3 regions of the Sporolactobacillus sp. BBK16-2 genome follow, and region 2 is predicted to be linked to each of the others. Evidence: riboswitches for the same ligand, from Rfam matches in the RefSeq annotation. Region 2 holds a riboswitch; each other region holds the start of a gene.
What was found. A riboswitch is a leader RNA that binds a small molecule or an ion and turns the genes downstream of it on or off. The one in region 2 is predicted to bind S-adenosylmethionine.
Positions count from the first base shown of each region.

Region 1 (3,278 bases), 1.5 Mb from region 2:
ACCTTAAGCGCGCGTTCTGCGTAGGACTTCATTTCTTCTACGCTAGGGATACGTGGGCTGTGAATGTCATAGACGCCTAGACCGATGCCTTTTTTGTATTCGAAATCTTCAAAGGCAGAAATGATTTCACCATGGCTGCGTGCTGCCTCAATTGAAATCACATCGGTATCCAGCGCGTCGATGGTGTCGATGATTTCATCAAATTCCGAGTAGCACATATGCGTATGAATTTGTGTGTCATTATTAACAAATGATGTTGCCAGCCGGAATGAATAGACGGCATCATGCAGATAGCCTGGTTTCTTATCTTCCTTAAGCGGAAGACCTTCTCGAAGTGCTGGTTCGTCAACTTGAATCATGCGGATATCCGCTTCTTCAAGTGCGTGCACTTCTTTCTTTAAAGCGAGCGCGATTTGGTTGAAAACAGCTCCTTGACTGATGTCGTCGCGGACGAACGACCAGTTGTAGATCGTGACCGGTCCGGTAAGCATACCTTTTACCGGCTTATTTGTCAGTGACTGAGCATAGGCGCTTTCCTTCACCGTCATTGGATCTTGCCATGATACATCTCCGAAGATCAGCGGTGGTTTAACACAACGTGAGCCATAGGACTGAACCCATCCGAAACGCGTAAAGGCAAATCCGTTCAGCTTTTCTCCGAAGTACTCAACCATGTCGTTTCGTTCGAATTCACCATGGACGAGGACATCAATTCCGAGATCTTCCTGAATTTCGATCCATTTCGCCGTTTCATCTTTAATAAATTGCTCATAGCGTTCTTCGGACCATTCGCCGCGTCTCCAATTACGTCGGGCCTGACGAACTTCTTTCGTCTGAGGGAAGCTCCCGATTGTTGTCGTCGGCAGTGGTGGCAGATTGAAGGCATCGGCTTGCACTTGCTGACGAAGTTTATAAGAGCCGGGGCGTGACGGCAGTTCCTCGTCTAATTGATCAATTTCTTTTTGAACTTCTTTATTGTTGCGGTGTTCGGATTGCTGTAGTGTCTGCAGATCTGCACTGTTTTTCTGAAGGGCACCATAGATGGCGGCTTCGCTTTCATTAAGCCCTTTCGTAAGGTAAACGACCTCGGTCAACTTTTCATCGGCGAAGGAAAGACCGTTCAGAAGCACAGGATCAAGATTGGTTTCATTTGAGATCGTGACCGGTACATGGAGCAGGCTTGATGACGGTGTGACCCACAGATTCTCGTGATACTTAACTGATGAGAGCAGTGTCTGCAGTTCAGTAAGTGTCGCCTTTAAATCTGTCTTCCAAATATTTCGACCGTCTACAACGCCTGCAGCCAGTACCTTGCCTTCAGGGAATCCATAGGCTTTGATCGATGCCAAATTTTCTTCTTTGCCGTAAACAAAATCAAGACCGATACCGTCAACGGGCAATTGAACGACAGCTTCGTAATCATCAATCGCCTCAAAGTAGGTTTGCAGAAGAAGCTTCAGTTCAGGCACACCATTTTTAATAAAATGGTAGGCTTTCGCGAACGCAGCAAGATCTTCTTTGCTCTGTTCCTTGACAAGAATAGGTTCATCGATCTGCACCCATTCAGCCCCGGCTTCTTTCAGTTCTTGAAACACCTGTACGTACAATGGAAGCAGTGCGTCAAGCAGTGTATTAAAATGATCTGGATCATAACCCTTTGACAGCTTTAACAGCGTCACCGGTCCGACAATAACGGGCTTGGCGACGATACCGAGCTCATTCTTTGCTTCATTAAACAAATTAAGAAGGCGGTTTTCCGTCAGATAAGGTTTGGTTTCATTGCTGATTTCCGGAACAATGTAGTGATAATTTGTATTAAACCATTTGGTCATTTCCGATGCTTCTGAATTTTTGTTTCCACGAGCAATTGAGAAGTATGTTTCAAGCGATAGTTCTTTTTCATTTGATTTAAAGCGGTCGGGAATTAAACCGAAAAGAACAGCCGTATCAAGGACATGATCATAAAGGCTGAAATCTCCAACGGGAATCAGATCAACTCCAATGTCTTTTTGTTTTTTCAAATAGCTTAAGCGCAGTGTTTTAACCGTATCTAGAAACGTTTCTTTCGAAATTTTACCGGCCCAAAATTGCTCAAGTGCCTTTTTCCATTCTCTTTTTTCGCCGATTCTCGGGTATCCGAGATTCGCACTTAATACTTTACCCATGTCTTCATCCTCCTGTAATCTGCATAACAAATTTTTCGAGGGGGAAAAACAAAAGGCCTCTCTATTTTAGAGAGGCCTGAATTATCATCCGCACCCTCTTATCTTCCAAGATTCTAAAATACCAATCTTGCTGGAATTAGCACCTTTTCATAAAATGAAAGGTTGCCGGGCTTCACAGGGCCAGTCCCTCCGCCGCTCTTAATAAGAGTTTAATTAAGTTAATTTGAATACTAACATGGAATTTGGGATTCGTCAATGCTTTACTTCGACAACGCAAGTGGATTGAATCATTTATAAATAGTTTAAAAACAGCAAGATCTGCACGCAAAACATATTCACATTTTCACTTCATGTGACGATAAAGAAAGTGAGTATGTCTCTCAAACATGAACGAACAGCAGCGAAGACACAATGAGGGTGGATACGAAATGAGTGAGCAATTTAATCGAGACAGATGGCTGAAGGAAGTGGAGAAGCAGATCACTGATCAATCGATCACAGATCATTCTGTTCTAAAACGGATTCGACTGGCACAAATTCATAAACTGGATCTGCAACTGTTGAAATGGATGCGTCCATATCTTATGAATTATTACGTTAACATTGTCAATCAAATGAGCCAACATGTACTCGATTTATATAAAATAAAGAGCACGGTTCCGTCTCAAAAGACAAAAGAATACTTGAAAAATATGTATGCAGAACAAACTCGGCTTCTTTTCAACGGGTCTCTTGATCGGAGCGTTTTAGTACATTGCGAGCAAAATGCAGTTTTTTTTCTTGACCATGAGCTAAGCATTGCAAATCAAATTGCTCTTTTTAGTTTGTACCGTCGAGCGCTTATTGAAGCGGTCGAACATGAGGTCAATCATCCTGAACAAGCTTTATTTCTATCCGAATCTTTAGATAAATTTCTAAGTCTAGAGCAGCAATTGATTCTGGAACGTTATCAGCAGCTGAAGCATGAACGTGAACTTGAAAAAGAAGAGGTTATTCGCTTCAGAGCCTATCATGATGCACTGACCGGGCTTCCCAATAATTTGGTTGCTGAAGAATCGGTTGTCGATTTGGTCAAAGGATATAAAAATAGCAATCGGTCGTTCTCATTACTGA
Region 1 is NZ_CM187611.1:2,509,349-2,512,626, reverse strand. It holds gene metE (5-methyltetrahydropteroyltriglutamate--homocysteine S-methyltransferase) at 1-2,165, opposite strand, end outside; SAM riboswitch class I at 2,261-2,373, opposite strand; gene AC6F33_RS12475 (putative bifunctional diguanylate cyclase/phosphodiesterase) at 2,594-3,278, shown strand, end outside.
Region 1: another riboswitch for S-adenosylmethionine. It lies ahead of metE (5-methyltetrahydropteroyltriglutamate--homocysteine S-methyltransferase); the one in region 2 lies ahead of AC6F33_RS02685 (iron-containing alcohol dehydrogenase family protein).

Region 2 (3,278 bases):
TTTGCATAATCGACGGTATTTTCGAAAAAGGCTGCATTTGCCGAAGCCCCGGTCGGATTGTTCGGGTAATTAAGAAACAATAGCTTTGCCTTTTCGCTCACGTCTTGTGGGACATGCGTGTAATCGGGCAGAAAATCATTTTCCTCAAGCAGCGGCAGAGAAGCCGCATGCGCTCCCGCCATTGTGACACCGATCTCATAGCCTCCGAATGCCGGATCGGGAACAAGTGCTGTGTCGCCCGGATTGAGCAATGCCAGCGAGATCGCCGTCAATGCGACAATTGATCCGTTAAATATGGCGATTTCGGTGTCCGGATCGAGATCGACTTGATAGTTTATTTTATAAAAATCCGCGATCGCCTGCTTCAGCTTCTGTTTGCCTCCGTAGGGCGGATATCCTTGATTGGCCGTTTCTTTCGACGCTTGATGAAGGATGCTCACGATTTCCGGAAAGGTCGGCTGATCGGGATTCCCGCGGCCGAGATTGATGACATCGAGGCCTTTTTCCTTCAGCGCCTTGATCTTTTTGGCTTGCTGGGCGAAAAATTTCGGTTTAAGTGCCTGCAACCGCTCTGATGCTGCAAATTCAGTCATGAGTCGTTTCCACCTTTTCTGCGTGCTGCTGCGCGCGTGCCTCAAGTTTTTCAATCGCCGTCCGGACGTGCTCTGCTGTCACGTCAAAGGGCAACTCGTGAATCCGAGAGTCCGAATCGGTCATGTGATAGGCAAGGATGCTCAGCTGCTGCTCGTTGCCGAGTGAAAGTCCGACCTGAGCTAGCTTCGTCGGCAGGCCGAGATCCTGATACAGATCAAGGACTTGTTTTTGTTCCGCCATCTTGCTTTCGAGTTCGAGCTGAAGCAGGATTCCATAGGCAACCAAGGTGCCATGTGGTGCGACTGCTTCGAGTCCGAGAAAGGTCGAGGCGTTAAAAAACGCATGTGCGCCGACGCTTCGGCCATGTGCTTCGGCTAATCCGCCGACGAGTCCGGCAGCGATGAAAATGGTGTCGATGACTCTTTGAAGTGCAAGGCTTGCTGTTTTTTCTTTCACAGCGTCAAGCGCCTGCCTTCCGTTTTCAAAAACAGTATCGCGACAGGTTTTGGCGTAATTAAAGCTCAGTTGGAGCGGCAGGCTCCGTTCTTCCTGCGGAATTTTGCTCAGACGGACGCGTGCTTCATACCATTTGGCGAGCGTGTCACCAAGGCCGGACCGAAACGCCTCGATTGGTGCCTCGGCGATAATTTTTGGTTCGACAAGCACAACGTCGTTTGATTTCCGATGCCTCAGCGTTCCAAGCCGACTGCCGTCTTCTTTATAGACGATGCTGATCGGTGTAAAACTGGCACAGTTCGAGGCAAGTGTCGGCAGCAGCACGCATGGAATGGACTGCTGCGCGGATACCGCTTTGACGGTATCGAGAATTTTCCCACCGCCGACACCAATGATGACATCGCTCGAATGCTGAATGCTTAATTGCTTAATGCGTTCCATTTCGCTTTCCGAGCATTCGCCTTGATGCACAGCTTCAGCAACGTTGGTAAGCTGGTCCAGCGGGAGATAAGGCTTAGCTGCCTCCCATGATCGATGTCCGTGAACCAGTAAGACGTTATGCCACCGCCTGTCATTCAGAATTTCGGGCAGCTGTTCAAACGCGCCGGGTTCATTGCAATAATACTCAGGCCCGAATCTTTGAACCACATGTTCACTCATCTTGTTCCTCCCTCTTTTCCATTATTCCAATTTCTTAAAGGGAGATTTTTTGCTCATGTGTAAATTAAAAAAGCTACTTTCCGCGATAAGAAAGTAACTTTTACTGAGCGTAAACGTTGACTCTTATCTTCCAGTACCGCCCAAGCGGTCTGCTAGATTTAACACCATACACCTAAGTGCTGGTTGTCGGACTTCATCGGGCTAGTTCCCTCCGTCGCTCTCGATAAGAAATGGAATTGTGATGTTAGTATATGGCCTAATCCCCAGTTTGTCAATATGATTTATTTAAATTAAGCAGCATTCCCGATTTTTTCATAATTGAGATGCTTGAGTTTGTGCATTGGGAGTGGGGGGCGTGCATTGATTGGGGTTTTTCGTGCATTGAACCATGATTATCGTGCATTGGATCACTGGTTTCGGGCATGGGGGGGCGATCCTGAGCCCGGTTCGTGCGTTGGCATCGTATTTTCATGCATTGGACTTGGGTTTTCGCGCATTGGACTCGGGTTTTCGTGCATTGGACTCGGGTTTTCGCGCATTGAACCATGATTATCGTGCATTGGATCACTGGTTTCGGGCATGGGGGGATCCTGAGCCCGGTTCGTGCATTGGCATCGTATTTTCATGCATTGGACTCGGGTTTTCGCGCATTGAACCATGATTATCGTGCATTGGATCACTGGTTTCGGGCATGGGGGGGATCCTGAGCCCGGTTCGTGCGTTGGCGTCGTATTTTCGTGCATTGGACTCGGGTTTTCGTGCATTGAACCATGATTATCGTGCATTGGATCATGAATTTCGGGCATGGGGGGCGATCCTGAGCCTGGTTCGTGCGTTGGCATCGTATTTTCGTGCATTGATTGGGGTTTTTCGTGCATTGAACCATGATTATCGTGCATTGGATCATGAATTTCGGGCATGGGGGGGATCCTGAGCCCGGTTCGTGCGTTGGCGTCATGGGTTCGCGCATTGATTTAGGGATTTCGTGCATTGAACCATGATTATCGTGCATTGGATCACTGGTTTCGGGCATGGGGGGATCCTGAGCCCGGTTCGTGCGTTGGCATCGTATTTTCGTGCATTGGACTCGGGTTTTCGCGCATTGAACCATGATTATCGTGCATTGAACCATGATTATCGTGCATTGGATCATGAATTTCGGGCATGGGGGGGATCCTGGCCCCGGTTCGTGCGTTGGCGTCGTATTTTCATGCATTGGACGGGTTTTCGCGCATTGATTTAGCGATTTCGTGCGTTGAATCTCATTTTCCGTGCATGGGTTCTGGTCCTTGTCCCTGGTCGTGCATGGGCATTGGGGTTTGCTATGTCATCATTCAATTTCACACAGCATTGAGCTAGTTTTTAAGCAACAAAAAAAGCGCGGCACTGACCGCGCTTTTTATCTGCATCAGCTGAGGTCTACTTGACCGATCAGGCTGGAGACGGAATGGATATCTTCGCGTATTAAATAGTCGCGAATCTGGTTGATGATTTCAATCATCGCAGCGGGATTGCGGTAGTTTGCGGTCCCGACCTGGACTGCGGCAGCACCGGCGAGCAGCATTTCA
Region 2 is NZ_CM187611.1:506,489-509,766, reverse strand. It holds gene AC6F33_RS02690 (aminotransferase class I/II-fold pyridoxal phosphate-dependent enzyme) at 1-593, opposite strand, end outside; gene AC6F33_RS02685 (iron-containing alcohol dehydrogenase family protein) at 586-1,710, opposite strand; SAM riboswitch class I at 1,831-1,940, opposite strand; gene AC6F33_RS02680 (hypothetical protein) at 2,099-2,371, shown strand; gene AC6F33_RS02675 (hypothetical protein) at 2,402-2,644, shown strand; gene AC6F33_RS02670 (dihydroorotate dehydrogenase) at 3,119-3,278, opposite strand, start outside.

Region 3 (3,278 bases), 1.2 Mb from region 2:
ATAGTTCTTTTCCTTAGCCCGTATCGTTTTTTTCGGATCTTCCAATACAGTCGGCGGATTGGTATTCTTTGTTGGTTTCCCATTGTTGAATTTTGCACTAAATCCCTCAAATGTGCCATCGTCGACCGCCGGTTTCGGGACAGGAGGAGAAACATTGGTCAATACAGCAGCAGCCAGTAAAACCGTCAGCCCGATCAGAAGCTCGCCCAGTACACTTTTCTTGAGAAAATCCCTCTGCTTCTTCACGCGCACGTTCGAATAGAGCGCAAACAGCAGCATGAGCAGCAGAAGAACCGCTTTTATGATGATGATCCAGCCATAAGTTGAGGTATATAATGCTCGAAATGACGTCAAGTGAATCAGCGTGCCGATCAAGCCGGTTAAAAAGATTACCCCAACTAAAAGAAGCGCAACGTTTGAAAAGCGATGCAACGTTTGCCAGTAGATCTTTTTTTGCTGCTCAGGAGAATCATTGTTTTTTACCGATCTGGGCAGGAAAAGCAGAAGGCAAAGTAAAGACCCAATCCAGATTGACGCGGCAGACAGATGCAGAAAGTCCGCAGCCACAGCCCAAACACGCAATTCCTGATCCTCAGTACCAGCGGCATGGCCGACAAATGCTTTGGACAAAGAAAAGACAAACAACAAGCCGATGAGCACCCATAAGAGTCCACGAACCGTTCGCTCGGATTGCGTGCGAAATAACCAGAAAAGAAGGGAGATGCACAGAATTAAACTACTGATTTGTAGGAACCATGGTGTACCGAATGAGGTCGTCAGCAACGTTTCGCCAACAGCTTTACCCGAAAACGCATGCAGCCAGTTCACATCAGCGTTACGTGTCACTTGAAGCGGCAGCGCGAGCAGAACGCCAAGCAGCAGAATCCCTGCGGCACTCCAAAGTGTTCGCCGCAGCGCCTTTTGGTTAAAAATCACTAGATTTCGTTCCGGATTGAAAAATTTCAGGAAGAACAGTATGCCAAAAAAGAAAGACAAACCAAGATAGATCAGCCATTGAATCACGAGTTGGTCCGCACCGGGAAGATCGCTCCGCGTATCACTGGAAGACTGCACATTTGCGGCACTTTCTTTCGGTTGTCCAACGTGAAAACCAATCGTTCCGTGAACGGCATGCCCATCTGCCGATACGACTTTCCAATTCATCCGGTAATAGCCGCTGGAAAGCTGCTTTTTTACACCATTTTCCAATACGCTTCGGTTCTTCTTGTTACGCTGCGCGTGATCTGTATCAACACGGCTGCCCTTTTGATTCAAAACCTCCAAGGTCAGAAAAGACGGTTGGATTTCTTCATTAAATTGAATCGTGACATTCTTAAGATTTCCGTTTACCTGTTGATTCTGAGCAGGGTTCGATTTCACAACAGAAGCGTGTGCCGATGCAAAACTAGCAAACATTAAAGGAAAAAAAATAAGAACGAGAAACGCACTAATTTTTTGTTTCATAGTTAATTAACCATCCGATCTTTCAGAATCATTGTTGTGCGTGGCCCCGCATGAAACAGCTAAAAAATTGCATCACGAAGAGCACAAAAGTCTGATCTAAAAAAAACAAGCCTAACGACGATGCGAAAGGTTTGCTGCGTTGGTTCTTTCTCATCTTCAAACACCATTCAGTGTTTCTGGAATGGACACCGTGCATGCATGCAAACATGTTGGTTGTCGGGGTTCATTGGGCCAGTCCCTCCCCCACTCTGGATAAGAATTCATATTCAATTCTCAACAAACACAGCACCCCGCCAAACTAGTCATCATTTTACCGAGTTTTACTTTGCGGCTTGCTGTTTTCCAATTTTGCCACACGCCTTCGGTCCAGTTTCGCCTCTAATGCTTGCATCACCGATTCTGTACTTAGCATTTCAGATATATTTTGCTGTACCAGCTTATTAAAAGACAAGAAACGCCTGCGCACCATGATCTTCCTCCTCTCATTATTATTCCAAGTATTATTATATGTTTTTGGTGTTTTTCACATTGTAATACAAATAGGAATCCGTATCAATAGTGATTTCTCAATAATGTCAATGTCTGCGAGACTATCCCCCTGACTTGCGATCAACAGAGACACTCCGCAGGCGTCCGAGCGCTTACTTCCGCAAGATGCGGAAGCTCCATTTTAGCCGCTTATCCCCGTTCAGCAAATCAAAGATCGTGAACTACATCGGGATTAAAATTCCGAGCTTCTAGTAACATCTCATACTTGCTTGGAACATCCAAGCAGCGGCTAAGTCTCTTTTACAAGTTAAGAAAGTATAGCGTTTTGCCTTGTCGGTACGACGATAAGGTCATAAGATTTGGTTGGGCGATCAGGTAAGCGTCCAATCCGAGAAATAAACGGAAAAATTCCGCTTAATTGGAAAATGAATGAAAAAATTGCTTAAATAGACGGAGAAATTCCGCTTATCAAATCGAAAAACATGAAAATGGAGGGTTTTTCTGTGTATAAGCGGAAAAATTACCCTTATACACCTGTGAAACAAGCGCCAGGATGCATATAACCGGAAAATCTCCGCTTATTTTATTCCGGCCGCGTTACTTAATTAAGGATCCCAATGATTTATTAGGAAACTTGGCTTCGCCAAGCCCCTGGCGAAGGCGAAGACTTAGTTGCGACGGCCATGGACGGACTAGTGTCCGGTGAGCCGCAGGACGCGGCGCTTTTTCGGACCGCTTACACTCGTTTCCTTTAAATGTTTTCTTATACTTTCCTACCAGTGTGAAACAGAAATGTCTGTTCGCGCACAAGCTTGATGATTCAAAACGGTATTTAGAGCAAATGAACTTTCGTATGTTTTTATATTCTGATTGACGCATTTGCATTGATAGGATTGCTTGAAGGATTTCTTCGACTTAAGTCATGTTTTTGCTTAAAGAAATTTTTGTACTTTCCACCAAATCGCGATTGGTGATCTGAAGACTCATGCTTTCAGCATCTTTAAGCCACGGATAGTCACGTTTTAGTGCTATTAAAAGATTATTTCAGAGCATAAGTAATCAAAAAAGTGGCTTTCGGATTATGTTCATACCGTTCGATCAGTATGTTTAGCATCTGATCCCAAACAAAACGGTTGTAGCCAAAGTTTCATTGGATGAATAGTTTTTGTTTTTTAGTGGGGTAGATTCATACGTTAAGCCCTTTTAAAGTCATCGTTTCACCTCTTTTCACAGCATAATAGCAGCACAAGCGTTCGCGCTTTCACTATGATTGAACCGGTTTCCAAACAAGAAAATGGAGACCCAAGGCGCTGATTCATCTCGGC
Region 3 is NZ_CM187611.1:2,837,919-2,841,196, forward strand. It holds gene AC6F33_RS14055 (copper resistance CopC/CopD family protein) at 1-1,464, opposite strand, end outside; SAM riboswitch class I at 1,612-1,723, opposite strand; gene AC6F33_RS14060 (FbpB family small basic protein) at 1,775-1,933, opposite strand.
Region 3: another riboswitch for S-adenosylmethionine. It lies ahead of AC6F33_RS14055 (copper resistance CopC/CopD family protein); the one in region 2 lies ahead of AC6F33_RS02685 (iron-containing alcohol dehydrogenase family protein).